4 regions of the Streptomyces sp. NPDC058470 genome follow, and region 2 is predicted to be linked to each of the others. Evidence: riboswitches for the same ligand, from Rfam matches in the RefSeq annotation. Region 2 holds a riboswitch; each other region holds the start of a gene.
What was found. A riboswitch is a leader RNA that binds a small molecule or an ion and turns the genes downstream of it on or off. The one in region 2 is predicted to bind cobalamin.

Region 1 (7,551 bases), on a different contig from region 2:
GGCCGCGGTCGCGCTGGCCGTCTGCACCACACTCCTCGTGAAATCCGGACGCCTCAAGTGGGCCTGGGTAACCGGGATTCCACTCCTCTGGGACGCGGTCGTCACCCTCACCGCGAGCTGGCAGAAGGTCTTCTCCGGCGACCCGCGCGTGGGCTTCTTCCAGCAGCGTTCGGTGTACCAGGACGGCATCGACGCGGGCAAGGTCCTGCCACCGGCCAAGAACATGGACGACATGCACACGGTCGTCACCAACTCCACGGTGGACGGCGTCCTCGCGGCGGTCCTGGCCGTCCTGGTCATCGTCGTGATCGCGGACGCGGCCCGGGTCTGCATCCGCCACGTACGCCGCCCCGCGCTCTCCACCCTGACCGAGGCACCGTACGTGAAGTCGAAGATCATCGCACCGGCCGGTCTGATCCCGACCAAACAGGAGAAGGCGGAGGAACGCGATGCGGTCGGCGCTGCACAGAGCGATTAACGGAATCCGTTGGTACGTAAGGGAATTGACAGATGAATCATCCTACGACCGCCATATCGCGCACATCCGAGAAGACCACCCTGCCGCTCTCCTCCCCACCCGGCGCGAGTTCGAGCGGATGCGAACGGACCGCCGGGACAAGGACCCCCGGCAGGGGTTCCGCTGCTGCTGAGGACGCATATACGGCTATCCGGACGCCATTTGCCGACTGACATACGGACAGGGGTTCCGCTTACCTGACCTCGTCGCCTAGATTGCCTGCGCGTTACACAGGTGATCAGCGAGGGGACGGAGCCGCCATATGTCAGATGCGCCTGAAGTGAAGCCACCGGTGGTGACACCGGTCCGGGTGGTGATCGGTCTCTGCCTGCTCGCGCCGTTCGTGGCGATGCTGTGGGTCGGTTCGTACGCCAAGACCGACCCGGCCTTCATCGGAATCCCGTTCTTCTACTGGTACCAGATGCTCTGGGTGTTCATCTCGGCCGCCCTCACCATGACCGCGTACAAGCTGTGGCAGCGTGACCAGCGCGCCCGTAAGAGGGGTGCCGGAGCATGAACGACGGCGTGAACGGCGTCGCACTCGCCGTCTTCATCTTCTTCTTCCTGGCCGTCACGGTCATGGGCTTCCTGGCCGCACGCTGGCGCAGGGCAGCCGACGAAAGCCTCGACGAATGGGGCCTGGGCGGCCGGTCGTTCGGCACCTGGGTCACCTGGTTCCTGCTGGGCGGCGACCTCTACACGGCGTACACCTTCGTCGCCGTACCGGCCGCGATCTACGCGGCGGGCGCGGCCGGCTTCTTCGCCGTGCCGTACACGATCCTCGTCTACCCGCTGATCTTCACCTTCCTCCCCCGCCTCTGGTCGGTCTCGCACAAGCACGGCTACGTGACGACCTCGGACTTCGTACGCGGCCGCTTCGGCTCAAAGGGCCTGTCCCTGGCCGTAGCCGTGACCGGCATCCTCGCCACGATGCCGTACATCGCACTCCAACTGGTCGGCATCCAGGCGGTCCTGGACGTCATGGGCGTAGGAGGCGGCGACGACACCAACTGGTTCGTCAAGGACCTCCCCCTCCTGATCGCCTTCGGCGTGCTGGCGGCGTACACCTACTCCTCGGGCCTCCGGGCCCCCGCCATGATCGCGTTCGTGAAGGACACCCTGATCTACATCGTGATCGCGGTGGCCATCATTTACATCCCGATCAAGCTGGGCGGTTTCGACGAGATCTTCAAGGCGGCGAACGACAAGTACACGGCAGCAGGCGCGGGCGGGACCGTCCCGGCCGAGGCCGGCCAGTGGACGTACGCCACCCTCGCCCTCGGCTCGGCGCTGGCCCTGTTCATGTACCCGCACTCGATCACGGCGACGCTCTCCTCCCGCAGCCGCGAGGTGATCCGTCGCAACACCACGATCCTCCCTCTGTACTCCCTCATGCTGGGCCTCCTGGCCCTGCTCGGCTTCATGGCGATCGCGGCCGGGGTGAAGGTGGAGAACGCCCAGCTGGCGATCCCCCAGCTCTTCGAGAACATGTTCCCGGACTGGTTCGCGGGCGTGGCCTTCGCGGCGATCGGCATCGGCGCCCTGGTCCCCGCCGCCATCATGTCCATCGCGGCAGCGAACCTCTTCACCCGGAACATCTACAAGGACTTCATCAAGCCGGACGCCACTCCCGCGCAGGAGATGAAGATCTCCAAGCTGGTCTCCCTCCTCGTGAAGGTCGGCGCCCTCGTCTTCGTCCTCACCATGGACAAGACGGTCGCCATCAACTTTCAGCTCCTTGGCGGCATCTGGATCCTGCAGACCTTCCCGGCCCTGGTCGGCGGCCTCTTCACCCGCTGGTTCCACCGCTGGGCCCTCCTCGCGGGCTGGGCCGTCGGCATGCTCTACGGCACCCTCGCCGCGTACGGCGTGGCCTCCCCCACGCAGAAGCACTTCGGCGGCAGCTCCAAGGAGATCCCCGGCATCGGTGAGATCGGCTACATCGGCCTGACGGCATTCGTCCTGAACGTCGTGGTGACCGTGATCCTCACCTTCGCCCTCCGCGCCTTCAACGCCCCCGACGGCATCGACGAGACAAGCCCCGAGGACTACACGGCAGACGCCGGCGACAAGGGCGTACAGGTGGAACTCCCGCCGGCGACGGCGGGAACAACGCACTAACCACCGGCGGGGGGCGGAGAGGGAGATCTTCTTCGCCCCCTCCGCCCCTACCCGTCCCGTACCTGGGGGCTGCGCCCCCAGACCCCCGCTATCGGCCTGAACGGCCTCGTCCTCAAACGCCGGACGGGCTAAAAGATGCCCCCTCCCCGGCAGAAGGGGACGTGCCGGAACGTCCGCCCGCAGCGGCTGGCGCGTCAACGCCGCCCCCCTCATGGCCGACCGATTCCGCGCCTGACCGAGGACGGATGCTCCGGTACGGCCCCGACCCACGACGAACCCCCGGCAGCCAACCACCCGACACAACATGTGGGGGTGCCACCGCTACCCGACACAAGATGTATGCTCATGCTCGCTGTCGCCGCAGGGGAATCCGGTGCAAATCCGGAACTGTCCCGCAACGGTGTACTTATGCGCGTTCGTTCGCGTATGGAGTCAAGTCCGAGGACCTGCCGACAGTGCGCCCCGGCCAGCCGGCCCGGGTGACATGACGTCCGGGCCTCGCGGAATGGGCCGGTGGACGCGGCGCATCGCTGCCCAAGAGCGTGCGCTCGTGTGCCCCGCCACCCTCCCCAAGGCCCCGTGCCCAGCGAGGGAGAGCCCCACGTGACCATCGCGCCAGTCGACCCGGCCTCAGCGACTACGCAGCAGGCCCCGGTGGAGACGGACGGCCCCGGTACCGCACTGCTGCGGACCCTGACCGACCTCACCGCCGACCTCTCCGGCGCCGACCCCGGCCGGGTCGCCGCCGCCGCGCTGCGCGGCCGCTCCGCACGGGGGGCCTCCGAAATCGCTGCGGAGCTGCGCGAACTGGCCACCGAGGCCGCGGCGGGCCTGATCTCCGAGGACCCCGTCTACTCCAGGCTGGCCGCCCGGCTCCTGACGGTCAGTATCGCGGCGGAAGCCGCCTCTCAGGGCGTGCGGACCTTCTCCGACTCGGTCACCGTCGGCCATCGCGAGGGCCTCATCGCCGACCGCACAGCGGACTTCGTACGCCTGCACACCGCCCGCCTGGACGCACTGATCGACACTGAAGGCGACGACCGCTTCGGCTACTTCGGCCTGCGCACGCTGCACAGCCGCTACCTCCTGCGCCACCCGATCACCCGCAAGGTCGTCGAGACGCCCCAGCACTTCATGCTCCGCGTGGCGTCGGGCCTCGCAGAGGACGACACGACCCGCGCCCTCGACGAGGTCGCGGCCCTCTACCGCCTCATGAGCCGCCTCGACTACCTCCCCTCTTCCCCCACCCTCTTCAACTCCGGTACGCGCCACCCCCAGATGTCGTCCTGCTACCTCCTCGACTCCCCGCTGGACGAGCTGGACTCCATCTACGACCGCTACCACCAGGTCGCGCGCCTCTCCAAGCACGCGGGCGGCATCGGCCTGTCGTACTCCCGTATCCGCTCACGCGGTTCACTGATCCGCGGCACGAACGGGCACTCCAACGGCATCGTCCCGTTCCTGAAGACCCTCGACGCCTCGGTCGCCGCGGTGAACCAGGGCGGCCGGCGCAAGGGCGCGGCCGCGGTCTACCTGGAGACCTGGCACTCCGACATCGAGGAGTTCCTGGAGCTGCGCGACAACACCGGTGAGGACGCCCGCCGTACGCACAACCTGAACCTGGCGCACTGGATCCCGGACGAGTTCATGCGCCGGGTGAACGAGAACGCCCGCTGGTCCCTCTTCTCCCCGTCCGACGTGCCCGAACTGGTCGACCTGTGGGGCGACGAGTTCGACGCGGCGTACCGCAAGGCGGAAGAAGCGGGGCTCGCCAAGAAGACCATTCCCGCCCGTGACCTCTACGGCCGCATGATGCGCACCCTCGCGCAGACCGGCAACGGCTGGATGACCTTCAAGGACGCCGCCAACCGCACCGCCAACCAGACGGCGGAGCCGGGCCACACCGTCCACTCCTCGAACCTCTGCACGGAGATCCTGGAGGTCACGGACGACGGCGAGACGGCGGTCTGCAACCTGGGCTCGGTGAACCTGGGCGCGTTCGTCGACACGACGGCCGGTGACATCGACTGGGAGCGTCTGGACGAGACCGTCCGCACCGCGGTCACCTTCCTGGACCGCGTGGTCGACATCAACTTCTACCCGACCGAGCAGGCGGGCCGCTCCAACGCCAGGTGGCGCCCGGTCGGCCTCGGCGCGATGGGCCTCCAGGACGTCTTCTTCAAGCTGCGGCTGCCCTTCGACTCGCCGGAGGCCAAGGCGCTCTCCACCCGTATCGCCGAGCGCGTCATGCTCGCCGCGTACGAGGCCTCCGCGGACCTCGCCGAGCGCAACGGCCCGCTCCCCGCGTGGGAGAAGACCCGTACGGCCCGTGGCGTCCTGCACCCGGACCACTACGACACCGAACTCACCTGGCCCGAGCGCTGGACGACCCTGCGGGAACGTATCGCCAAGACCGGTATGCGCAACTCGCTCCTCCTCGCGATCGCGCCCACCGCCACCATCGCCTCCATCGCGGGCGTCTACGAGTGCATCGAGCCGCAGGTGTCGAACCTGTTCAAGCGCGAGACGCTCTCCGGCGAGTTCCTCCAGGTCAACTCCTACCTGGTGGCTGAGCTGAAGAAGCTCGGCGTGTGGGACGCGCAGACGAGGGAGGCGCTGCGCGAGTCCAACGGCTCGGTGCAGGGCTTCACCTGGGTTCCCCAGGACGTCCGCGACCTGTACCGCACGGCGTGGGAGATCCCGCAGCGCGGCCTGATCGACATGGCCGCGGCCCGCACCCCGTTCCTCGACCAGGCGCAGTCCCTGAACCTCTTCCTGGAGACGCCGACCATCGGCAAGCTCTCCTCGATGTACGCGTACGCCTGGAAGTCGGGCCTGAAGACGACGTACTACCTGCGCTCCCGCCCGGCGACCCGCATCGCCCGCGCGGCACAGGCGCAGGCGCAGCCCGAGAAGACCATCCCCGTGCAGGCGACCCCCGACGAGGACGCCGTCGCCTGCTCCCTCGAAAACCCCGATTCCTGCGAGGCCTGCCAGTGAGTACCCCCCAGAAGAACCTTCTCGACCCGGGCTTCGAACTCACCCTCCGCCCCATGCGCTACCCCGACTTCTACGAGCGCTACCGGGACGCCATCAAGAACACCTGGAGTGTCGAGGAGGTCGACCTCCACTCGGACGTCGCCGATCTCGCGAAGCTGTCGGAGGGCGAGCAGCACATGATCGGCCGTCTGGTCGCGTTCTTCGCGACGGGCGACTCGATCGTGGCGAACAACCTGGTGCTGACCCTCTACAAGCACATCAACTCCCCCGAGGCGCGGCTGTACTTGAGCCGCCAGCTCTTCGAGGAAGCGGTGCACGTCCAGTTCTACTTGACGCTGCTGGACACCTACCTGCCCGACCCGGACGACCGCACGGCCGCCTTCGACGCGGTGGAGAACATCCCCTCCATCCGCGAGAAGGCCGAGTTCTGCTTCAAGTGGATCAACGAGGTCGAGAAGCTGGACAGCCTGCAGACCCAGGCCGACCGCCGCCGCTTCCTGCTCAACCTGATCTGCTTCGCCGCGTGCATCGAGGGGCTCTTCTTCTACGGCGCCTTCGCGTACGTCTACTGGTTCCGCAGCCGGGGTCTGCTGCACGGCCTGGCGACCGGCACCAACTGGGTGTTCCGCGACGAGACGATGCACATGTCCTTCGCGTTCGAGGTCGTCGACACCGTCCGCAAGGAGGAGCCGGAGCTCTTCGACGAGCAGCTTCAGCAGGAGGTGACCGACATGCTGCGGGAGGCCGTCGAGGCCGAGCTGCAGTTCGGGCGCGATCTGTGCGGTGAGGGTCTGCCGGGCATGAACACCGACTCGATGCGCCAGTACCTGGAGTGCGTGGCCGACCAGCGCCTCCAGCGCCTGGGCTTCGCCCCGGTGTACGGCTCGGAGAACCCGTTCTCGTTCATGGAGCTCCAGGGCGTCCAGGAGCTGACGAACTTCTTCGAGCGCCGCGCGTCCGCGTACCAGGTGGCGGTGGAAGGCACCGTCGATCTGGACGAGGACTTCTAGGAACTACCGCTGTCACAGGGACCGCCCCGGGCCGTGAGGCCGGGGGCGGTCACTTTTTTCTTTGCGTCTCATGCCGCTTTTTCGTCGCCGCTCACGCCGCACGCGCGACATCGTTCGTGGTGAGACCGCGCAGGTCACGCTCGGCCGAGGGCTGGCCGGACCGGCGCACGGCCGCCGCCCGGAGCTGCCGGTCGATACGCCATTCGTGGGCGTATCCGACCAGTGCGGGAAGGGCCAGGACCAGGAGGATTCCGAGGACGGTGAGTGTGTCTGTGAGTGCGTTCATGTCCTCCACTGTCGCGCCGATCGCCCGCCGGGGTCAGTGGCAGGACTGCCGCACACCCTCGAATTACTGCCACTTCTGAGGCACACTGGTAAACCCCCTGCTGTGCCTGCCCGGGGACCAACTCCCGGACTCCCGGCCGAGGACGCCGGACAGGCCGGACCGAACCACCGGACGAGGTGAAGTCGTGCTGAAGAACGTGGCCGTCGCCCTGCTCGACGGCGTACACCCCTTCGAACTCGGCGTCGTCTGCGAGGTGTTCGGTCTCGACCGCGGCGACGAGGGGCTGCCCGTGTACGACTTCGCGGCCGTCTCGGCCGAGGGGTCGACGCTCGGCACCCATGTCCCCGGACTGACGGTCTCCACTCCCTACGGCCTGGACCGCCTCGAGGAGGCCGACCTGGTCGTCGTACCGGCCGGCAGGGCCTACGCCGTACGCGACTATCCGCCCGAGCTGCTCGACGCCCTGCGCCGGGTGGTGGACCGTGGCGCCCGGGTGCTCAGTGTCTGCTCCGGGGCCTTCGTGCTCGGCGCGGCCGGGCTCCTGGACGGGCGGCGCTGCGCCGTGCACTGGCATCACGCCGAGATGCTCGCCCGGCAGTATCCGCGCGCGATCGTCG
Region 2 (7,551 bases):
ACGAGCATCGGCACCCGCTGGCCCAGCCCGTAGGGGCCCGCCGTGTGGCTCGCGTCGCCCGCGAAGAGGTCCGGCGCGACGTCGACGGTGGACTTGCCCTGCGCGGCGGACTGCGGCGGGAATGGCGGTACGAGGTGGTCGAAGAAGCCGTCGTTCTCGTCGTACGTGACGAACAGCGCTGTCCTTCCCCACACCTCGGGGTCGGAGGTGAGCACGTCCAGGACCTGGGAGATGTACCAGGCTCCGTAGTTCGCGGGCCAGTTGGGGTGCTCGGTGAAGGCCTCGGGCGCGACGATCCAGGAGATCTTCGGCAGCTTCTTACCCTGTACGTCGGCCTTGAGCTGGTCGAAGAAGCCCTCACCCTTGCGGGCGTCGGTGCCGGTGCGCGCCTTGTCGTAGAGCGGGTCGCCGGGCTTGGCGTTGCGGTACTTGTTGAAGTACAGCAGCGAGTTGTCGCCGTAGTTGCCGCGGTAGGCGTCGGGTATCCAGCCCCAGGAGCCGTTCGCGTCCAGGCCGTCGCCGATGTCCTGGTAGATCTTCCAGGAGACGCCGGCAGCTTCGAGGCGCTCGGGGTACGTCGTCCAGTCGTAGCCGACCTCGTCGTTGCCGAGGACCGGGCCGCCGCCGGTGCCGTCGTTGCCGGTGTAGCCCGTCCACATGTAGTAGCGGTTCGGGTCGGTGGACCCGATGAACGAGCAGTGGTAGGCATCGCAGATGGTGAACGCGTCGGCCAGTGCGTAGTGGAAGGGAATGTCCTCGCGCGTCAGGTACGCCATCGTCGTCGACGACTTACTGGGCACCCACTTGTCGCACTTGCCCTTGTTGAAGGCGGCGTGTCCGTCATTCCAGTCGTGCGGGAGGTCCTGGATGAACTGCAGGCCCAGGTCGTCGGCGTCGGGCCGGAAGGGGAGCACGTCCTTGGCGCCGTCCGACTGGTGCCAGACCGACCTGCCACCCGAGGTCGTGGCCGGACGGGGGTCGCCGAAGCCGCGGACACCCCTGAGCGAGCCGAAGTAGTGGTCGAACGAACGGTTCTCCTGCATCAGGACGACGATGTGCTCCACATCGTCGATCGTGCCGGAGCCTTGGTGCGCGGGCAGCGCCGCGGCCCGCTCGATGCTGTTGGACAGCGCGGTGAGCGCCGCGGTGCCGCCGGTGACCTGGAGGAAGCGGCGCCGATTCACTTGAGGCATGGGTTGGGTGACCTCTTGTCCTGACGGAAACAACGGAACTACCGAACCACCGAACGACGGAACTGCGGGATGACCGGGTGGCCGGGCTGCTGCTGGAACATGTGCGATTGGAGTGTTGCAAGAGCACCGAACGACAAGGAAGGGCCTCATGGCCCCTGTGTGAAACTCGGCGATACGTGCGGCGAACGGCGACAATAGGAGCGCCAATGGCCGACTCCCGCAACCAACGTCAGGCAAAACCCGCGGCGAGGCGGCCGCCCGGTCCCGACTCGGATCGCAGGGACGGCATGTCTCGTCCCACCATCCGGCATGTGGGCGTTGTCCCCGCGGTCGCCCGAAGCCCTTTAGGCTGGTCTGTGCAGCTGGTTCGCCCCGTCCGCCAGGCGGGAGGCGTCGTAAGAGGGAACCCGGTGGAACTCCGGGACTGCCCCGCAGCGGTGAGTGGGAACGACCGCCGTCATACGCACTGGACCCGAGAGGGACTGGGAAGCGACGGCCAGTAGGTGTCCGCCCTTCGGAGGACGCGCCCACAAGTCCGAAGACCTGCCCGCTGCCCGTGCGTGACCCATCGTGCGCGGACATCCCGGTGACCTCGTGGGCGGGTCGGCGTACATATCCAGACGGACGATCGTGCCTTTCCGCGCGAGGATCGTCGCGTTCGGTGTGTCACCCCTTCGCGCTCTCGTCCCGTCTCCGGGATCTCAGGGATTCATCTCGCGAAGGAGATTTCCGTGACCACCAGGACCGCAGCCGCGGCAGCACAGGCCACCGTGTACGGCTACCCCCGCCAGGGCCCGAACCGGGAGCTCAAGAAGGCGATCGAGGGTTACTGGAAGGGCCGCGTCATCGCCGACGCCCTACGTGCCACCGCCGCCGACCTGCGCCGGACCAACTGGCAGCAGCTGGCGGGGGCCGGCGTCCACGAGGTACCGACCGGCGACTTCTCGTACTACGACCACGTCCTGGACACCACGGTCATGGTCGGTGCGATCCCCGAACGCCACCGGACCGCCGTCGTGACCGACGCCCTGGACGGCTACTTCGCCATGGCGCGCGGCACGCAGGACGTGGCGCCGCTGGAGATGACGAAGTGGTTCGACACCAACTACCACTACCTGGTGCCCGAGCTGGGTCCCGACACCGTCTTCACCACCGACTCCACCAAGCAAGTCGACGAGCTCCGCGAAGCCCTCTCCCTGGGCCTGACCGCCCGCCCGGTCCTGCTGGGCCCCGTCACCTATCTCCTGCTCGCCAAGCCCGCGCCCGGCGTGGCCGCGGACTTCGACCCGCTCACCCTCCTCGACCGGCTGCTGCCCGTGTACGCCGAGGCCCTCGCCGACCTGCGAGCCGCGGGCGCCACCTGGGTACAGCTCGACGAACCCGCCCTCGTCCAGGACCGTACGCCGGCCGAGCTGAACGCCGCCGAACGCGCCTACCGCGATCTGGGAGGGCTCACCGACCGACCGAAGCTGCTGGTCGCCTCGTACTTCGACCGGCTCGGCGACGCCCTGACCGTGCTCGCCAAGGCTCCCGTCGACGGGCTCGCCCTCGACTTCACCGACGCGGCCGCCGCCAACCTGGACGCGCTCGCCGCCGTGGGCGGTCTGCGGGGCAAGCGCCTGGTCGCCGGGGTGGTCAACGGACGCAACATCTGGGTCAACAACCTGGAGAAGTCACTCGCCACGCTGGGCACCCTGCTGGGCCTGGCCGGTCAGGTCGACGTGACCGCCTCCTGTTCGCTGCTCCACGTCCCGCTCGACGCCGCCGCCGAGCGTGACATCGACCCGCAGATCCTGGGCTGGCTCGCCTTCGCCCGGCAGAAGACCGCCGAGATCGTCACCCTCGCCAAGGGCCTCACCCTCGGGACCGACGCCATCACCGCGGAACTGGCCGCCAACCGGGCCGCCCTGGCCGCCCGCGCCCGCTCGCCGATCACCCGCGACCCCGCCGTACGGGCCCGCGCCGCCGCCGTCACGGAGGCCGACGCCCGCCGCAGCCAGCCGTACCCCGAGCGGGCCACCGCCCAGCGCGCCCACCTCGGCCTGCCCCTGCTGCCGACCACCACCATCGGCTCCTTCCCGCAGACCGCCGAACTGCGCACCGCGCGGGCCGACCTGCGCGCGCGGCGGATCGACAGCGCCGGGTACGAGGAGCGGATCAGGGCCGAGATCGGCGAGGTGATCTCCTTCCAGGAGAAGATTGGCCTGGACGTCCTGGTGCACGGCGAACCCGAACGCAACGACATGGTCCAGTACTTCGCCGAACAGCTCACCGGCTACCTCGCCACGCAGCACGGCTGGGTCCAGTCGTACGGCACCCGCTACGTCCGCCCGCCGATCCTGGCCGGCGACATCTCCCGCCCCGAGCCGATGACGGTGCGCTGGACGACGTACGCCCAGTCCCTGACCGAGAAGCCGGTCAAGGGCATGCTCACCGGGCCGGTCACCATGCTCGCCTGGTCCTTCGTCCGCGACGACCAGCCGCTCGGCGCCACCGCCCGCCAGGTCGCCCTCGCCCTGCGCGACGAGGTCAACGACCTTGAAGCGGCGGCCACTTCGGTCATCCAGGTCGACGAGCCCGCGCTGCGCGAGACGCTCCCGCTGCGAGCGGCCGACCGCCCGGCCTACCTGGCGTGGGCCACCGAGGCGTTCCGGCTCAGCACCAGCAGTGTGCGTCCGGACACACAGATCCACACCCACATGTGCTACGCCGAGTTCGGCGACATCGTCCAGGCCATCGACGACCTCGACGCCGACGTCATCAGCCTGGAAGCCGCCCGCTCACACATGCAGGTCGCCCGCGAACTGGCCGGACACGGCTACCCCCGCGAAGCCGGACCTGGCGTCTACGACATCCACTCCCCGCGCGTACCGGGCGCGGACGAGGCAGCGGCCCTGCTGCGCAAGGGACTTGAGGCCATCCCCGCCGAGCGGCTGTGGGTCAACCCCGACTGCGGCCTGAAGACCCGCGGCTGGCCCGAGACCCGCGCCTCCCTGGAGAACCTGGTCGCGGCGGCCCGGACGGTCCGCGCCGAGCTCACAGGATCCTGACTCCGCCGGGGACGGCCGAGAGGGAGTGCTCCGGCTCCCTCTCGGCCGTCCCCGGTCGGTGCTCGGCGTACAGGTGGCGCGTGGCTGTGATGTCGTAGCCCAAGCACGTGCCCGTCCCCCGGCACGGAGAACAGGAGCGAAGTGGTGACCAGCCGCGTCACATTCATCTCACCGGCGATGAACCGGTCGTTGCGCGAGGCCCGGTTCGACGACGGCAGCCCGCTCGATGCGAGTGGCGCCGCACGCGCCGAGTCCGCCGCCGGCACCCTTCCCACTGCCGACCGGGTGCTGGTCTCCCCGACGGTGCGCTGCCGGGAAACGGCGTCGGCCCTCGGGCTCGCCGCGCGGGACGAACCCGGGCTGCGTGCTCCGGACATGGGCCGCTGGCGGGGTCGGACGCTCGACGAGGTCGGCGGCGCGGAACCGGACGCGATGGCCCGCTGGTTGACGGACCCGGCCGCGGCACCGCCCGGCGGGGAATCGGTGCGGGACCTGTGCGAGCGGGTCGCCGGGTGGCTGGACGCGTCCGCGGAGGTCACGGGCAGGACCCTCGCCGTGGTGGAGCCGGAGATCGTACGGGCCGTGGTGGTCACGGTCCTCAAGGCGCCACAGGCGGCCTTCTGGCGGCTCGACGTACCGCCGCTGACCGCGACCGAGGTCAGCGGACGCTCCGGACGCTGGAACCTGCGGCTCGGACAGCCGCTCGGTACGCGCACCGGTGCCCGCCGCTGACGCCGTCAACGGCGGCGTACCGCGGGCCCGCACGCCAGGAGAGCCCCGTGCAGGAGTGAGCCCTGTACGCGCCCCCGCGGGCGCGGGGAAAATGCGCGATGCCAACGGTCTTGCGGTTGAGGTAGCGCCTATCTCAACCCCCAACTTCCAGGAAGGCAGGTCGGCCACCGTGCTGTTGCGTCTGCCCACGTCCCTGTCCGAAGCACAGGAGTGCATGGCCGAAGGGGCGGTGCCGATAGGCGGGGCGACTCTGGTGTGGGCCACCTGGCAGCGGGACGGCTTCCCCGAACAGGCCCTGTCGCTGCGCGACCTGCCGGAGGCCAACGCGATCGGCCGCGAGGCGCTGGGCGCGGCCGTGGTGCTGAACCGGATCGACGATCAGCTGCCGGAGACGCTGCGCCGGGCAGCCTCCTCCGTGGGAACCGGAGCGGTGCGCCGGACGGCCACCGTCGGCGGCAACATCGTCGGGAGCACGCTGCGATGTCTGCTGCCCGCGGCACTCGTCCTGGACGCCCGCGCGACGGTCCTGGAACCGGACAACGTCTATGAGACGGACCTGGCCGAGGTGCTGGCCAAGCGCCATCTGCTGCTCGGCCTCCGCTGGCGCGAACCGATCGCCAGCGCGTACTACAAGGAGCCCGGCGAGGCGGGTGGGCCGCCGCCCCTCGTCGTCGCGACGGCTGTGCATGGCGACGGCGACGGACGAACCCGCCTTCGCGTCGCCGTCCGCGACGGCTACGAGGTACTCAGCGACAGCGCCGTGTGTGACGCCGATACCGAAGAGGTCCTCCACACTCTGCGCCGTACGGCTGTCGGCGGACTTCACGCGGCGGCCTGGGAAGTGGTCCGCCGGCAGGTCACCGAGCTCTTGGCGCGCCCGGCCATCCGTTGAGGACGGGCGATTTCGGCGGAGGTTTTCGCGGTGGCCGCCGTTGTCCGTGGACCGGGGATGTCAGACCCGGAGTCGGCCCAACTCCCGTTCCGCGAAGGCGCGGAAGCTGCGCGGCGGACGGCCGGTGAGGCGCTGGACCGTGTCGGTGGTGCGGTCCTCGGCACCCTCGGCGATGGCCCGGTCCATCCCGGCGAGCATCGCGGCGAACTCGACGGGCATGTCGGCGGTCAGCCGGTCGCGCATCTGCTCGTAGGTCAGTCGGCTGTGGGTGACGGTCCGGCCGGTGACCTCGGTGAGTACGGCCGCGATGCCGCTGTAGTTGAGCGCTGCCGGCCCGGTGATGAGCAGGTCGGTGTTCGGGGCCTGCGCCCCGGTCAGTGCGTGGACGGCGACCGCGGCGATGTCGTCGGCGTCGACGAATCCGACGCGGCCCTCGCCGGCTGCCGTTCGGATGGTCCCGTCCGCCCGGATGGTCCGGGCGTGCGCGTGGTCGCCGGTGAAGTTCTGCATGAACCACGAGGGCCGCAGGACGGCCCACTCGGCGAACAGGCCGGGCAGCGCCTGGTGAACCTGCCCCACGGCGGGGCCGCCGGCGGGGATCGCCGACGAACTGAGGAGCACCGCCCGGCGTACACCCGCGGCGCGGGCCTGCCGGAGGAAGGGCAGCATGACGGCTGCCGGGTCCGGAGCACCGAGCGGCGGGATGAGATACACCCGGTCCGCGCCGGCGAGAGAGGCCTCGTAGGAGGTGGGGTCGTCCCAGTCGAACCGCACGGGAGAAGCGCCGTCCACGGGGGTGGCACGTCGGCTCGCCGCCCTGACGCGCCGGCCCTCGGCGGCCAGCCGGGCGGCGACGCGGCTGCCGATGGTACCGGTGGCTCCGATGACCAGGGTGAACTCCTCGGCAGCGTTCATCGGTTGCTCCCGGCGAAGTGGGTGGCGGGATCCTGGACGGCGAGCGGGTTCCAGTAGTCGCGGTAGCTGGTCATGAGACCGTCCTTGACCGTGACCACGGCGATGTAGGTCATGTCGAAGGGGCTGTCGGTGTCCACGAGGCGGCCCACGCCGCGCATCTCGACCACGATGGTCTCCGGGGCGAGAGTCTGGTGGATCTCGACGTCGGGGAAGTCGTGCATGTCTATGTGGTCGGGGTAGCCACGCATGTACTCGGCGATGGCCGTCCTGCCCTCCAGCCGCTTCGGCCAGCCCTCCGGCGCGAACGGGAACTCGAGGATCCCGTCCTCGTCCCACAGGCCGACCCAGGCGGGGATGTCCTTGTCCAGCAGTAGCTGCAGGCCTCGGCGGTACAGGTCCGCCGGTGCGGTGTTCGTACTCATGGGGTGCTCCGTCCCGTAGAATGCGGACCCTGGGTCCGCTTCACTGAGACCGACGATACGGACCCGCGGTCCGCTTTGCAACCGGAGGAACCACATGCCCGAACGCAAGCCACGATCGGACGCCACTCGCAACCGCGAGGCTGTCCTCGCGGCTGCCGACACCCTCTTCGCCCACTGCGAGAGCCCCGAGGCGGTGACCATGGCCGACATCGCGGCAGCGGCCGGCGTCGGCAAGGCGACGCTCTTCCGCGGCTTCGGCGACCGTACGGGCCTGATCCACGCGCTCTACGAGCTGCGGCTCGCACCCATCAGGCTCGCGGTCGAGGAGGGGCCACCACCTCTGGGGC
Region 3 (7,551 bases), on a different contig from region 2:
GATCGGTGAGACCGGGGTCACAGATCGAGCGAGGGCAAGGTCACAGCCTCGGCCTCTGCTCCCTCTCAAGCGATCTGACCTAGCATCCGAGCATGACAGTCCTGCCCAACGACGGGCTATCGCTCGCCGCCGAGTTCCCTTCCGCGTCCCATGAGCAGTGGCAGAGTCTCGTGGAAGGCGTGCTGCGCAAGTCAGGCAAGGACGTCTCGGGAGCGGCGGCCGAGGCCGCGCTGTCCACCCCGCTGGAGGACGGACTCACCACCCGTCCCCTGTACACCGCGCACGACGAAGCTCCGGGTCCCGGCTTTCCGGGATTCAATCCCTTCGTACGAGGCGGCCGGCCCGAGGGAAGCACGGTCGGCGGCTGGGACGTACGGCAGCAGCACTCGTCGCCCGACAGCAGTGCGGTCCTCGCGGATCTGGAGAACGGCGTCACCTCGCTCTGGCTGGTCGTCGGCGGGACCGGCATCCCCGTGTCCTCCCTCGGCAGCACACTCGACGGCGTCTACCTCGACCTGGCGCCCGTCGTCCTCGACGCCGGACGTGAAGTCGAGTCCGCGGCGCGGGAGTTGCTGCGGCTGTACGAGGAGCGGGGCGTCGCCAAGGACGCGGCGCGCGGCAGTCTCGGCGCGGACCCGCTGGGTCACGAGGCCCGGACGGGCGAGGTGTTGGACTTCGCATCGGCCGCGGATCTCGCGCGACTGTGCGCCGAGGAGTATCCGGGGCTGCGGGCGCTGACGGTGGACGCCCTGCCGTATCACGAGGCCGGCGGCTCAGCCGCGCAGGAGCTGGGTGCCTCGCTGGCGACGGGTGTCGCGTATCTGCGGGCGCTGACCGAGGCGGGACTGACCTCCGAACAGGCCGGTGGCCAGCTGGCGTTCCGGTACGCGGCCACCGCCGACCAGTTCCTGACCATCGCCAAGCTCCGCGCGGCCCGCCGACTGTGGGCCCGGGTCGCCGAGGTGTGCGGCGCGCCGGGCGCGGGCGCGCAGGTACAGCACGCGGTGACCTCGCCGGTGATGATGTCGCGCCGCGACCCGTGGGTGAACATGCTGCGCACGACCATCGCCACGCTCGCCGCCGGGGTCGGCGGCGCCGACGCCGTCACCGTGCTGCCCTTCGATCACGCGCTGGGCCTGCCGGACGCGTTCGCGCGCCGTATCGCCCGCAACACCTCGACGATCCTGGTCGAGGAGTCGCATCTGGCGCGGGTGATCGACCCGGCGGGCGGCTCCTGGTACGTGGAGCGGCTGACGGACGAACTCGCCCACGCGGGCTGGGAGTTCTTCCAGGAGATCGAGCGCACGGGCGGCCAGGCCGGCGCCCTGCGCTCGGGCCGTCTCGGCCAGGACCTCGCGACGACCTGGGCGGCGCGCAGCGCGAAGCTGGCCAAGCGGCGCGAACCCATCACCGGCGTCAGCGAGTTCCCGAATCTCGCCGAGCGCCTGGTGGAGCGCGAGCCCGCCCCCGAGCCGCCGTCCGGCGGACTCCCGCGAGTGCGGCGCGACGAGGCGTACGAGGCCCTGCGCGCCCGCTCCGACGCCCACCTCGCCACCACCGGAACCCGGCCGCGGGTGTACCTGGCGGCCATCGGGCCCGCCGCGGCCCACACCGCTCGGACGACGTTCGCCGCCAACCTGTTCCAGGCCGGCGGCATCGAGCCCGTCTCGGAGGGCGCCTTCGAGGACAGCGGCGCCACCGAGGTCTGTCTGTGCTCCAGCGACGCGCTCTACGAGGAGAGGGCTGGGAGCACGGCCCAGACCCTCCGGGCCGCGGGCGCCCGGCATGTGTTCCTGGCCGGCCGGCCTGGGCAGTACACCGATGTCGACGCGTACGTCTTCGCGGGCTGCGACGCCGTCGCCGTGCTCTCCGCCACCCTCGACCGCATGGGAGTGTCCTGATGGGAATCCCCGACTTCTCCGGAATCGAACTGGGGACGCCCACCGCTGACGGCAGCGCGGAAGAGTGGCGTAAGTCGCTCGGTGGGGACGAGACGTTCTGGGAGACTCCGGAAGGCATCGCGGTCAAGCCGCTGTACACCGGAAGCGACCTGGAGGGCCTGGACTTCCTGGACACGTATCCGGGCATGGCCCCGTATCTGCGCGGGCCGTACCCGACGATGTACGTCAACCAGCCGTGGACGATCCGCCAGTACGCGGGATTCTCCACGGCCGAGGAGTCCAACGCCTTCTACCGGCGCAACCTGGCGGCGGGCCAGAAGGGTCTGTCGGTCGCGTTCGACCTGCCCACCCACCGCGGCTACGACAGCGACCACCCGCGCGTGACCGGTGACGTCGGCATGGCGGGCGTGGCCATCGACTCCATCTACGACATGCGGCAGCTCTTCGACGGCATCCCGCTGGACAAGATGACCGTGTCGATGACGATGAACGGCGCCGTGCTTCCCGTACTCGCCCTCTACATCGTGGCGGCGGAGGAACAGGGCGTGCCGCCCGAGAAGTTGGCCGGGACCATCCAGAACGACATCCTCAAAGAGTTCATGGTCCGCAACACGTACATCTATCCGCCGAAGCCGTCGATGCGGATCATCTCCGACATCTTCGCCTTCACCTCGCAGCGGATGCCGCGCTACAACTCCATCTCGATCTCGGGCTATCACATCCAGGAGGCGGGCGCGACGGCCGACCTGGAGCTGGCGTACACGCTCGCGGACGGTGTGGAGTACATCCGGGCGGGGCGCGAAGTCGGCCTGGATGTGGACGCGTTCGCACCTCGGCTGTCCTTCTTCTGGGCGATCGGCATGAACTTCTTCATGGAGATCGCCAAGCTGCGGGCGGCACGCCTGCTGTGGGCGAAGCTGGTCAGGCAGTTCGATCCGCAGAACGCCAAGTCCCTTTCGCTGCGCACCCATTCGCAGACCTCCGGCTGGTCGCTGACGGCGCAGGACGTGTTCAACAACGTCACGCGTACGTGTGTGGAGGCGATGGCCGCCACCCAGGGCCACACCCAGTCGCTGCACACCAACGCGCTTGACGAGGCACTCGCCCTGCCCACCGACTTCTCGGCGCGCATCGCCCGCAACACACAGCTGCTGATCCAGCAGGAGTCGGGCACGACCCGGGTGATCGACCCGTGGGGCGGCAGCGCGTACGTGGAGAAGCTGACGTACGACCTCGCCCGCCGGGTTTGGCAGCACATCGAGGAGGTCGAGGCGGCCGGCGGCATGGCCAAGGCCATCGACGCGGGCATCCCCAAGCTGCGCATCGAGGAGGCCGCGGCCCGCACCCAGGCCCGGATCGACTCGGGCCGCCAGCCGGTCATCGGCGTCAACAAGTACCGGGTGGAGACGGACGAGAAGATCGATGTCCTCAAGGTCGACAACTCCTCCGTACGGACTCAGCAGATCGAGAAGTTGCGGCGGCTGCGGGCGGAGCGCGACGAGCGGGTCTGCCAGGACTCGCTGGAGGCGTTGACGCGGGCGGCCGGGGGCGAGGACAACCTGCTGGAGCTGGCGGTGAACGCGGCGCGCGCCATGGCCACCGTCGGGGAGATCTCCGACGCCCTGGAGAAGGTGTACGGGCGGCACGCGGGACAGATCCGTACGATCTCCGGTGTGTACCGCAACGAAGCCGGCGAGTCCCCGTCCGTGGACCGCACGCGCACGCTCGTGGACGCCTTCGCGGAGGCCGAGGGGCGCCGCCCGCGCATCCTGGTCGCCAAGATGGGCCAGGACGGTCATGACCGCGGCCAGAAGGTGATCGCCACCGCCTTCGCCGACCTCGGCTTCGACGTGGATGTCGGCCCGCTGTTCCAGACCCCGGGCGAGGTGGCCCGCCAGGCCGTCGAGGCGGACGTGCACATCGTCGGGGTGTCCTCGCTGGCCGCGGGCCATCTCACCCTCGTACCGGCGCTGCGGGAGGAGCTGGCGGCGGAGGGCCGCGAGGACATCATGATCGTCGTGGGCGGGGTGATCCCTCCGCAGGACGTGCCGACCCTGCTGGAGATGGGTGCGGCCGCCGTGTTCCCGCCCGGGACGGTGATCCCGGACGCCGCGTACGACCTCGTCCAGCGGCTCTCGGCCGATCTCGGGCACGACCTGTGATCGAGCTCGACACCTACGTCAAGGGCGTACTCGACGGGAAGCGCGCGCTCGTCGCGCGCGCCGTCACCCTCGTCGAGTCCACCCGGCCCCAACACCGGGCGCTCGCCCAGGAGTTGCTGACCGAGCTGCTGCCGCACAGCGGCCGGGCGCGGCGGATCGGCGTCAGCGGCGTACCGGGCGTGGGCAAGTCGACGTTCATCGACGCCTTCGGCACGATGCTGACCGCGCTCGGCCACCGGGTGGCGGTGCTGGCGGTGGACCCGTCCTCCAGCCGTACGGGCGGTTCGATCCTGGGCGACAAGACGAGGATGGAACGCCTGGCCGTCGACCCGGCGGCCTTCATCCGGCCCTCCCCCACCGCCGGCACGCTGGGTGGGGTCGCCAAGGCGACGCGTGAGTCGATCGTGGTGATGGAAGCCGCGGGCTACGACGTGGTGCTGGTGGAGACGGTCGGTGTCGGTCAGTCCGAGACGGCCGTGGCGAACATGGTCGACTCCTTCCTCCTGCTGACCCTCGCCCGCACCGGCGACCAGCTCCAGGGCATCAAGAAGGGCGTCCTCGAACTGGCCGACGTGATCGCCGTCAACAAGGCGGACGGACCGCACGAACGCGACGCGCAGGCAGCCGCACGGGAGTTGGCGGGCGCGCTCCGGCTCATGCACGGCAGGGACGCGGCCTGGACGCCGCCCGTACTGAGCTGCAGCGCCCGCGAGTCGGCCGGCCTGGACACCGTCTGGGACCGCCTGGAACAGCACCGCACGCTCCTCGACTCGTCCGGCCGGCTCGCCGCCAAACGCCGTGACCAGCAGGTCGACTGGACCTGGACGATGGTCCGCGACGAACTCCTGGGCCGTCTGCATGCCGATCCGGCCGTACGAGCCCTCGCACCTGCCCTCGAACAGCGGGTCAGGGACGGCGAGTTGACGGCCACACTCGCCGCCGAGCGCATTCTCAGGACCTTCGGCGGCAAGGACTAGCGGCTGCCGGATTCCCGTTGCCTCAGACGTCGGGCTCCCGGCGGCGACGTAACAAGGCCGCTATCGCGCAGCGCAGACAGTCATCGCCCTCGAGGGCTGTCTCTGTCTCCGGGTGGGCGGTACGCGAGAGGGCCCCCGGATGGTTCCGTGGGCCCTGGCTCGCGTGGCGGGTCATCTCAGTGGGGAGCGGCGACCGGTCGTCCCGCCGTGGCCGTCGCAGGCTTGGGATGGAGCAACCGCTCGGCCAGTTCGCCGAACACCAGCCCGAAGCCACCCCACAGGGTGATCTGTATGGCCAGCGCCGAGACGCGGAAGCGCCACAGCACGGTGGCCGGGAAGTCGGCCGGCACCTCGTTGATGACGGGCAGGAACGCGTACGCCAGTCCGATCGCGACGGCGAAGGCGGCCACCGCCGAGACGGTGGCATACCAGGTGCCCACCTTCGGGGCGAGCCGCTTGCCCAGAATGGTGGCGGCGATGGCGAGGAGCACGCTGAGCACCATCATCAGCAGGTACAGGGTGGTCCGCTTGCCGATGGTGTCGCCGTTGCCGACCGCGGGCGGGTTGGCCGGGTATTTGAGGAACGGCACGACGTACACGGCGAGCAGCGCGCTCCCCGACAGGAGCAGCGCCGTCGCCCGCGCACCGAAACGGCCCACGCGGCCGAGCGCGAAGCAGAAGGCGAGGGCGGCGATGCCGCCGAAGGCGACCCCGTAGATCAGCACACCGGTGGCGAGGCCTGCGGTGGACTGGAGGCTGCGGGAGACGAGTTCGACCTCGTGCTCGTGGCCCGAGGCATGGGCTTCCTCGAAGCTGATCGCGCTGTCGACGCTCGGCTCACCGAGGAAGTAGGCGACGATCAGGGCGAGCACGCCGGCACCGAGGCCGGCGAGCATGCCCCGCACGAGAAGGTTTCTCACTGTTGCGGAGTTCATGAGGTGCGCGGCGTCCTTCGTCAGTGGCAGGGGAAGCCGAGGAGATGGCGGGCGTCGTGCACCCACTCGTGGACTTCCTCGCCGGAGACGACGGAGGTGGCGCCCTGCTCAGCGCCGACGAAGTACAACAGGACCAGCATCAGGATGCCGAAGAAGACCGCCCAGGGGGCGATGTCCTTGAGCGGCAACTTGGCCGGTATGACGGGGATGGTGGTTGTCGGCTGGGCGACATGCTGCGCCATGGCAGGGCCTCCTCTGGGAGTTCGCGTCCCATCTCGGTGGTGCAGTGGACGACGGCCACGGGTCTGACTTGGGAAGCACCCCAAGGGCGTCCTCTTCACAGTGGCGCGACCGTGCCGGATTCTCACCAGCTTCCGTCTCGCCGTCGTCGATATCGGACCGACGGTACCGTGTGTCGCGTGCATGGCCAAGACCGCGTCACCTGGCGTGATCTTCCTCTCCTGCCTGGTGACGCGGCCGGTGCGACCCGTGGGTCACCGGTGACGGAACTCTTGCGCCCGCTGACAACGAGAGCGTCCATGCCCACTTCGCGACCGCCGACCCGAAGGTCAGGCCTTGTCCGTCTCCAGATGGCGCTGTTGCATGCGCGCGATGACGCGCTCCCGTCCCAGGCTCTTGGCCTCGCGGAGCTTGCCTTCCGCGGCGAGCAACGGAATCCAGAACAACCAGCCCCACAGGCTGTATTCGACCACTCCGCTCCACACCAGCGTCTTGTTCAGACCGAACGACAGGACGAACGTCAGCACATACGCGGCGACCCGATGGGCGAGCAGCAGGCGCAGCGGTGCGTTTCGGGGCCCCTGCAGGAGCTCGACCGCCGCGGCCAGTTCGGCGGCCCGGAGGTCTTCTCCGTCACCCTCGCCGGACTCCCCGCGGGCGGCTCGCCGCAGCGCCTCGGTGACCAGCACGCTCTGTTCCGCGACGGCTTCCTGATGAGCCTGCCCCTGAACGGCACTTGACTTCACGTCGTCCCAGTAACCGCGGCCGGCCCAGCCGGTCGCGGCATCGACGCGCTCGCGTTCGGGCGAGCCGGGCGGCGCCAACTCCTCGACCCTGGCCTGCAAGGGCACCGCACGGGCTGCACGCCCCGAGTAGGCGAAGGCGTCGGCGCGAAGGCACAACTCCAGATACGACACCAGGAGCCCGAGATCGTCCGGCGCGAGCGCGAGGCCCTGGCGATACGCGGCCTCGGCCTCGGCGTCGTGGTCGTCCTCGTCCTCCGCGGCGTGCGCCTGCCCGAGCCAGCGGAAGAGAACGGGATCCGGCCCGCACTCCTCGAGCCCCGCCTCCGCAGTTGTCCTCACAGCGGCGAATCCACCCACCGCGAAAAGCTCCGAGCACCGCTCTGCGTACTGCTGCCGTTCCACGTCGTACCGCTGCCGTTCCACGTTCCCACCCCAGTCGTCCGAACATGCACCTTCCGTAGTGATCAGTACCGTTGTCAATATCGGCTTGATCACGATGCGCAGGTCAGCGACGTACGGCGTGGATGTTCGCGAGCTACGACGAGCTGAGGGTGGGGCCCATGCCGCGCAGTTGCTGGATGGTTCCGCCG
Region 4 (7,551 bases), on a different contig from region 2:
GGGCGACCAGAATCTCTTCAACGGATCCACGACCCAGCTCAAGAAGCTCGCGAAGGGCTAGGCCGACAGGACCTAGTGGAACTATCGGAACCCAGCATTCCGCCTGTGTTCGAGACATCGGACCGGGCCAGAGCCGCCCCTCCAGCACAATTGGAGGAGCGCTCGCCGTAGAGACACTCGAAAGCCCGCCCAAGTTCATCTTCCGTTCACCCAGGTTGCCTACGGTCCTCGTGCCACTGACGTCAAAGAGAAGCCTGGGTAAATGGAACACATCACGCTCCTCCTCGGAATCGTGATCGTTACCGCTCTCGTGTTCGATTTCACGAACGGTTTCCACGACACCGCCAATGCGATGGCTACGACCATTTCGACCGGTGCTCTCAGACCCAAGACGGCGGTGGCCATGTCCGCCGTGCTGAATCTCGTCGGTGCGTTCCTCTCCGTGGAGGTCGCCAAGACGATCTCCGGCGGGATCATCAACGAAGAGGGCATCCGCACCGAAGTGATCTTCGCGGCGCTCGTCGGCGCCATCCTCTGGAATCTGCTGACCTGGCTTCTGGGTCTGCCCTCCAGTTCCTCCCACGCACTCTTCGGCGGCCTCATCGGCGCCGCGGTCATGTCGGCCGGCTGGTCGTCGGTGAACGGCTCGACCGTCGTCACCAAGGTGCTGCTTCCCGCGATCGCCGCGCCCGTCGTGGCCGGACTCGCCGCGATGCTGGCCACCCGGCTGACGTACAGGATCGGCAGCCGCGCCGACGAGAAGGCGACGGCCAAGGGCTACCGCGCCGGGCAGATCGCCTCGGCGGGCCTCGTCTCGCTGGCCCACGGCACGAACGACGCGCAGAAGACGATGGGCATCATCACCCTCGCGCTGGTCACCGGCGGTGTGATCGCGCCGGACTCGAACCCACCCACCTGGGTCATCGTCTCGGCCGGTATGGCCATCGCGCTCGGCACCTACCTGGGCGGCTGGCGCATCATCCGCACGATGGGCAAGGGCCTCACCGACCTCGCGCCGCCGCAGGGCTTCGCCGCCCAGACCAGCGCGGCCACGGTCATCCTGGCCTCCTCCCACCTGGGCTTCTCGCTCTCCACCACGCAGTCCTGCTCCGGCGCCGTGATGGGCTCCGGTCTCGGCCGCAAGGGCGGTGTCGTCCGCTGGTCGACCGCGCGCCGCATGTTCATCGCCTGGGGCCTCACGCTCCCGGCGGCCGGCCTGGTCGGCGCGGGCGCGGAGTTCCTCACCAAGCAGGGCACCTGGGGCATCGTCCTGACGGGCGCACTCCTGGTGGCCGGCGCGGGCACCATCTGGAAGCTGTCACGCCGCCAGCCGGTGACCATCGACAACGTCAACGAGGTCACCGCCGAGCCCTCGGGCGTCGTCACCGTGGCGATCGCCGCGGTCACCCCGCCGCCCGCGGGTCCGCTCACCGGCGAGCTGACCGGCGAACTGAAGGCCACCATCCCGTCCCCGGACGCGGAGCCCACCTCTCCGGCCACGGTGTAAGGAACGAACAGCATGCACATCGACTGGGCAGCCCTCGGCTCCGTCTTCGGAGTCAGCCTCGTGACCACCGTGGCCCTCGTCGGCCTCTTCACCCTGGGCATCGTCGGCCTCTCCAGGCGCGAGTCGGCCTCGGCACAGGGCGGCTCCGCCGCTCTCGCGGTCACCGGCGCGTACGCCTGCTTCGCCGCCTGCGCGGCGGCGGTGGCGTACGGGATCTATCTGATCGTCGCCTGACGGCCATTCCGGGACCGAACCGCACAAGCAAGGCATCGCCTCGGGTGGGGCGTGGGATGTGTCAACGTCCCACGCCCCACCCGTATGTGGGCCTTCGCACACTCTCCCTCCGCAGGTCAACAGCAAGTTGACGGGTCTTCCAACGCCGTGGTGGACTGCCGGAGCCAAGTACGACGGCACGAGAGGAAGCCGGTGCGAATCCGGCGCGGTCCCGCCACTGTCACCGGGGAAGGTAGTCCCCGGAAGCCAGGAACTCCCACCGTCGGTCTCTTCGAACCAGGGCGTGGACACCCTGAGTGAGGACATATCGCCATGCGCGGCTGCCCAGGTGCCTTGCGAACGACGGTTGTGCCCGACCTGACGGTCGGCTGAACCGGTGCGTGCCGATCGCGTCTTCGCGTACGGCGCCGCCGCCGGCCTCCTCGGTGATCTACTGCTCGGCGATCCCCGCCACGGGCATCCGGTCGCCGCGTTCGGGCGGGCCGCGGGAGCCGTGGAGCAGGTGCTGTGGCGGGACGACCGCGGGTGGGGCGCGCTGCACACGGCCGTGTGTGCGGGCGGTGCCACCGTGCTCGCGGCGCTCGCGAGTCATTCCGTACGGGGATCACGTACCGCCTCCCTCGCGCTGACCGCCGCCGCCACTTGGGCCGTCGTCGGGGGGACCTCGCTCGGCCGAGAGGCCCGGGCGATCGGCAGCGCGCTGGAAGCCGGCGATGTCGAGCTGGCCCGGGAGCGGCTGCCGCATCTGTGCGGGCGGGATCCGCAGGCGCTCGACGCGGACGGGATCGCGCGGGCCGTCGTCGAGTCCGTCGCCGAGAACACCTCCGACGCCGTGGTGGGGGCCCTCGTGTGGGGGGCCGTTGGTGGTGTGCCCGGGCTTGTCGGGTTTCGGGCCGTGAACACGCTCGACGCCATGGTCGGGCACAAGTCAGCCAAGTACCGGCGCTACGGCTGGGCCTCCGCGCGGCTCGACGATGTCGCGGGCTGGCCGGGGGCGCGGCTCACCGCTGCCCTCGCCGGCGCTGCCGGAGGCGATCCGCGGGGCGCCGTACGCGCGTGGCGGGTGGACGCCTGCAAGCATCCGAGCCCGAACGCCGGGCCGGTGGAGGCCTCGTTCGCGGGGGCGCTCGGGGTACGGCTGGGCGGGACCCTCGCGTACGGCGGACGGGTCGAGCACCGGCCCGTTCTGAACGGCGGGGGGCGCGCCGTCGCGGTCGGTGACATCGAGCGGGCCGTACGGCTGTCGCGGCGCGTGAGCTGGCTCGCGCTGGGTGTGTGTGCTGCCGGACGGCTCCTCATGAAGGGGCGTGCCTCGTGAGCGGCGGGCTGCTGGTCGCCGGGACCACCTCCGACGCGGGCAAGAGTGTCGTGACCGCCGGGATCTGCCGGTGGCTGGTGCGGCAGGGCGTCAAGGTGGCGCCCTTCAAGGCACAGAACATGTCGCTGAACTCGTTCGTGACGCGGGAGGGCGCCGAGATCGGGCGGGCCCAGGCGATGCAGGCGCAGGCCGCGCGCGTGGAGCCGACCGCGCTCATGAATCCCGTACTGCTGAAGCCGGGGAGTGACCGGAGCAGTCAGGTCGTGCTCATGGGGAAGCCCGTGGGTGAGATGAGTGCGCGCGGCTACCACGGCGGGCGGCAGGAGGCGCTGCTAGGGACCGTGCTGGAGTGCCTCGCCGAGTTGCGGGGCACGTATGACGCGGTGATCTGCGAGGGGGCGGGGAGTCCTGCCGAGATCAATCTGCGGCGGACGGACATCGTGAACATGGGGATCGCGCGGAACGCGCGACTGCCCGTGCTGGTCGTGGGCGACATCGATCGTGGGGGCGTCTTCGCGTCCTTCTTCGGGACCGTCGCGCTGCTGTCGCGCGAGGACCAGGAGCTCGTCGCCGGGTTCCTGGTGAACAAGTTCCGCGGGGATGTCTCCCTGCTGGAGCCGGGGCTCGACATGCTCCACGGGCTCACCGGGCGGCGCAGTTACGGCGTGCTGCCCTTCCGGCACGGCCTCGGGATCGACGAGGAGGACGGGATGGCGGTCTCGCTGAGGGGGGCAGTGCGGGAGTCCGTGGTCGTCGCGCCCGTCGGCGAGGACGTGCTGCGCGTCGCCGTCTGCGCGGTCCCCCTGATGTCCAACTTCACGGACGTGGACGCGCTGGCGGCCGAGCCGGGTGTCGTCGTGCGCTTCGTGGACCGGGCCGAGGAACTGGCCGACGCGGACCTCGTCGTCGTACCCGGCACCCGGGGGACGGTGAAGGCACTGGAGTGGCTGCGGGAGCGCGGGCTCGCCGACGCGATCGCGCGACGCGCGGCCGAGGGACGGCCCGTGCTCGGTATCTGCGGCGGCTTCCAGCTCCTCGGCGAGCACATCGAGGACGAGGTCGAGTCGCGAGCCGGTCATGTCGACGGGCTCGGGCTGCTACCTGTACGGGTGCGGTTCGCGCGGGAGAAGACGCTCACGCGGCCCGTGGGCGAGGCGCTCGGCGAGCATGTCGAGGGGTACGAGATTCATCACGGCGTTGCCCAAGTCACCGGCGGGGAAGCCTTCTTGGACGGGTGCCGGGTCGGTGAGGTCTGGGGCACGCACTGGCACGGCTCGCTGGAGTCGGACGGGTTCCGGCGTGCCTTTCTACGCGAGGTGGCGGCCGCCGCGGGGCGCCGCTTCGTACCGGCCGCCGACACGTCGTTCGCGGCGCTGCGCGAGAAACAGTTGGACCTGCTCGGCGATCTGATCGAGGAACACGCGGATACGGACGCGCTGTGGCGGCTCATCGAGTCGGGCGCGCCGTCAGGACTGCCTTTCATTCCACCGGGAGCGCCCGCATGAGCACAGTGTTGTTGTTGTCGACCGCCGACACGGATCTGCTGGCGGCCCGGGCCTCCGGCGCCGCGTACCGGATCGGCAATCCGACCCGGGTGGACGTCACCACCGAACTCCCCGAGCTGGTCAGGGGCGCGGACGTCGCCGTCGTACGGCTCCTTGGCGGGAAGCGGGCCTGGGAGGACGGGCTCGCCTTCCTCAAGTCGTCCGGCATTCCGACCGTGCTGCTCGGCGGGGAGGCCGTCCCCGACGCGGAGTTGATGGCCGAGTCGTCCGTGCCCGCCGGTGTGGTCGCCGAGGCGCTGCGCTATCTCGTCGAGGGCGGCCCGGAGAACCTGACCGAGCTGGCCCGCTTCCTCTCCGACACCGTGCTGCTCACCGGCGAGGGATTCGAAGAGCCGCGCAAGATGGCCGAGTTCGGCGTGAGCGGCGAGCGTACGTTCGTCGAGGGCCGGCCGACGATCGGCGTGCTCTTCTACCGGGCGCACGAGCTGTCCGGCAACACCGCCTTCGTCGACACGCTGTGCGACGCGATCGAGGCGCGGGGGGCCAACGCCCTTCCCGTGTACTGCGGTTCGCTGCGTGACGCCGACGCGGGACTGTACGAGATCCTCGCCAGGGCCGACACGCTGGTCGCCACCGTGCTCGCGGCCGGCGGCACCCACGCCTCGCAGGCCTCCGCGGGCGGTGATGAGGAGGCCTGGGACATCGGGGCGCTCGCCGACCTCGACATCCCTGTGCTGCAAGGACTCTGCCTCACCTCCTCGCATGCCGCCTGGGAGGCCTCGGACGCCGCCCTCTCCCCCATGGACGCGGCGATGCAGGTCGCGATCCCGGAGTTCGACGGGCGGCTCATCACCGTGCCGTTCTCCTTCAAGGAGCAGGGCCCTGACGACGTCCCGGTGTACGTCGCCAACCCTGAGCGGGCCGCGCGCGTCGCCGGAATCGCCGTGCGCCACGCCCGGTTGAAGCACAAGCCGAACAAGGACAAGAAGCTCGCGCTCGTCTTCACCGCCTACCCGACCAAGCACTCCCGGGTCGGCAACGCGGTGGGGCTCGACACGCCCGCCTCGGCGGTGCGGGTGCTGGACGCGCTGCGCGGCGCCGGTTACGCCCTGACCGAATACCCGGACAACGGCGACGAGTTGATCCACCGCCTCATCGCGGCGGGCGGCCACGACGTCGAGTGGCTGACCGAGGAACAGCTCGCCTCGGCCCCCGCACGCGTGCCGCTCGCCGACTACCAGGCATGGTTCGACAAGCTCGACCCCGAGCTGCGCAACGGCATGCTGGAGGCCTGGGGCGAGCCGCCGGGCAACCTGTACATCGACGGCGACGACATCGTGCTGGCCTCCCTCCAGTTCGGGAACGTCGTCGTGATGATCCAGCCGCCGCGTGGCTTCGGCGAGAACCCGATCGCGATCTACCACGACCCGGACATGCCGCCCTCGCACCACTACATGGCGGCGTACCGGTGGCTGGAGAACTCGTTCGGCGCCGACGCGGTCGTCCACATGGGCAAGCACGGCACGATGGAATGGCTGCCCGGCAAGGGACTTGGCCTCAGCGGCGGCTGCGCGCCCGACGCCGTGCTCGGTGAACTCCCTCTCATCTACCCCTTCATCGTCAACGACCCCGGCGAGGGCACCCAGGCCAAGCGGCGCGGGCACGCCACGGTCGTCGACCACCTCGTACCGCCGATGGCGCGCGCCGACACGTACGGCGATCTGGCGAAGCTGGAGCAGCTCCTCGACGAGTACGCGCTCGTGTCCGACCTGGACCCGACGAAGGCCCCGGCCGTGCGCGCGCAGATCTGGACGCTGGTCAAGGCGGCCGAGCTGCACCACGACCTGCATGTCGACGACCAGCCGGACGACGACGCCTTCGACTCGTTCGTCATGCACATCGACGGCTATCTGTGCGAGATCAAGGACGTGCAGATCAGGGACGGCCTGCACATCCTCGGCGGCGGCCCGGAGGCCGAACCGCGGGTGAACCTCGTACTGGCCGTGCTGCGTGCCTCGCAGGTGTGGGGCGGCAAGGCGAACGCACTTCCCGGTCTGCGGGCCTGCCTCGCCGAGCATTTCGGCCTGGTGGAGAAGGAGTTGCTCGGCGAGCCCGGTGCACCGGTGAAGGTGTCGGTGGAGCTGACGGATCTCGTCGACGGGCCCGCCCGGACCGGCGCCGACGCCATCGACCTTCTTGAGCAGCTGTGCCGCCGGTTCGCGGAGGGCATGGAGGAGCGCGGCTGGGATGCGGCGGCCGTCCCCGCTCTCGTGCGCGAGGTCGTGGGCGTCGAACTGCCGGACGCCGTCGCGGTGTTGACGTTCGCCTGCGACGAGGTCGTCCCCCGGCTCGCCAAGACGACGGACGAGATCGACCACATCCTCAAGGCACTTGACGGCGGATTCGTCCCGGCGGGCCCCTCCGGGTCCCCGACCCGCGGACTCGTCAACGTCCTTCCGACCGGCCGCAACTTCTACTCCGTCGACCCCAAGGCGATCCCGTCCAGGCTGAGTTGGGAGGTCGGCCAGGCGCTGGCGGACTCACTGATCCAGCGGTACCTGAGCGACACCGGCGCATACCCGACGTCCGTCGGCCTGACCGTCTGGGGCACCTCCGCCATGCGCACCCAGGGCGACGACATCGCGGAGATCCTCGCGCTGCTCGGCTGCCGCCCGGTGTGGGACGACGCCTCGCGCCGCGTGACCGGCTTCGAGATCGTGGGCCTGGAGGAGCTGGGCCGGCCGCGCATCGACGTCACCGTCCGAATCTCCGGGTTCTTCCGGGACGCGTTCCCGCACGTGGTCGGTCTCATCGACGACGCGGTGCGCGCGGTGGCCGAGCTGGACGAGCCCGCCGAGGGCAACTACGTGCGCAAGCACGCCGACGAGGACACCGCCGAGCACGGCGACCGGCGGCGTGCGACGGCTCGTATCTTCGGCTCGAAGCCGGGCGCGTACGGGGCCGGGCTGCTGCCGCTCATCGACGCG

Region 1: it holds a riboswitch for cobalamin, as region 2 does, so the genes downstream of both, ACFWP7_RS18720 (ribonucleoside-diphosphate reductase subunit alpha) here and metE (5-methyltetrahydropteroyltriglutamate--homocysteine S-methyltransferase) in region 2, are expected to answer to the same signal.
Region 3: it holds a riboswitch for cobalamin, as region 2 does, so the genes downstream of both, ACFWP7_RS19870 (CbtB domain-containing protein) here and metE (5-methyltetrahydropteroyltriglutamate--homocysteine S-methyltransferase) in region 2, are expected to answer to the same signal.
Region 4: it holds a riboswitch for cobalamin, as region 2 does, so the genes downstream of both, ACFWP7_RS25505 (cobalamin biosynthesis protein) here and metE (5-methyltetrahydropteroyltriglutamate--homocysteine S-methyltransferase) in region 2, are expected to answer to the same signal.

The regions. Positions count from the first base shown of each region.
Region 1 is NZ_JBHXMF010000023.1:41,570-49,120, forward strand. It holds gene ACFWP7_RS18700 (carbon starvation CstA family protein) at 1-478, shown strand, start outside; gene ACFWP7_RS18705 (CstA-like transporter-associated (seleno)protein) at 450-650, shown strand; gene ACFWP7_RS18710 (DUF3311 domain-containing protein) at 780-1,034, shown strand; gene mctP (monocarboxylate uptake permease MctP) at 1,031-2,638, shown strand; cobalamin riboswitch at 2,961-3,107, shown strand; gene ACFWP7_RS18720 (ribonucleoside-diphosphate reductase subunit alpha) at 3,242-5,638, shown strand; gene ACFWP7_RS18725 (ribonucleotide-diphosphate reductase subunit beta) at 5,692-6,648, shown strand; gene ACFWP7_RS18730 (hypothetical protein) at 6,740-6,934, opposite strand; gene ACFWP7_RS18735 (GlxA family transcriptional regulator) at 7,119-7,551, shown strand, end outside.
Region 2 is NZ_JBHXMF010000072.1:10,393-17,943, forward strand. It holds gene ACFWP7_RS36745 (phosphocholine-specific phospholipase C) at 1-1,193, opposite strand, end outside; cobalamin riboswitch at 1,540-1,759, shown strand; gene metE (5-methyltetrahydropteroyltriglutamate--homocysteine S-methyltransferase) at 1,925-4,243, shown strand; gene ACFWP7_RS36755 (histidine phosphatase family protein) at 4,388-4,975, shown strand; gene ACFWP7_RS36760 (FAD binding domain-containing protein) at 5,145-5,867, shown strand; gene ACFWP7_RS36765 (NAD(P)H-binding protein) at 5,928-6,782, opposite strand; gene ACFWP7_RS36770 (nuclear transport factor 2 family protein) at 6,779-7,204, opposite strand; gene ACFWP7_RS36775 (TetR/AcrR family transcriptional regulator) at 7,299-7,551, shown strand, end outside.
Region 3 is NZ_JBHXMF010000025.1:59,888-67,438, reverse strand. It holds gene ACFWP7_RS19890 (methylmalonyl-CoA mutase family protein) at 93-1,901, shown strand; gene scpA (methylmalonyl-CoA mutase) at 1,901-4,063, shown strand; gene meaB (methylmalonyl Co-A mutase-associated GTPase MeaB) at 4,060-5,040, shown strand; gene ACFWP7_RS19875 (CbtA family protein) at 5,217-5,975, opposite strand; gene ACFWP7_RS19870 (CbtB domain-containing protein) at 5,996-6,217, opposite strand; cobalamin riboswitch at 6,253-6,394, opposite strand; gene ACFWP7_RS19865 (hypothetical protein) at 6,545-7,384, opposite strand; gene ACFWP7_RS19860 (hypothetical protein) at 7,497-7,551, opposite strand, start outside.
Region 4 is NZ_JBHXMF010000036.1:57,923-65,473, forward strand. It holds gene ACFWP7_RS25490 (lysozyme) at 1-61, shown strand, start outside; gene ACFWP7_RS25495 (anion permease) at 263-1,507, shown strand; gene ACFWP7_RS25500 (hypothetical protein) at 1,520-1,741, shown strand; cobalamin riboswitch at 1,876-2,017, shown strand; gene ACFWP7_RS25505 (cobalamin biosynthesis protein) at 2,118-3,059, shown strand; gene ACFWP7_RS25510 (cobyric acid synthase) at 3,056-4,564, shown strand; gene cobN (cobaltochelatase subunit CobN) at 4,561-7,551, shown strand, end outside.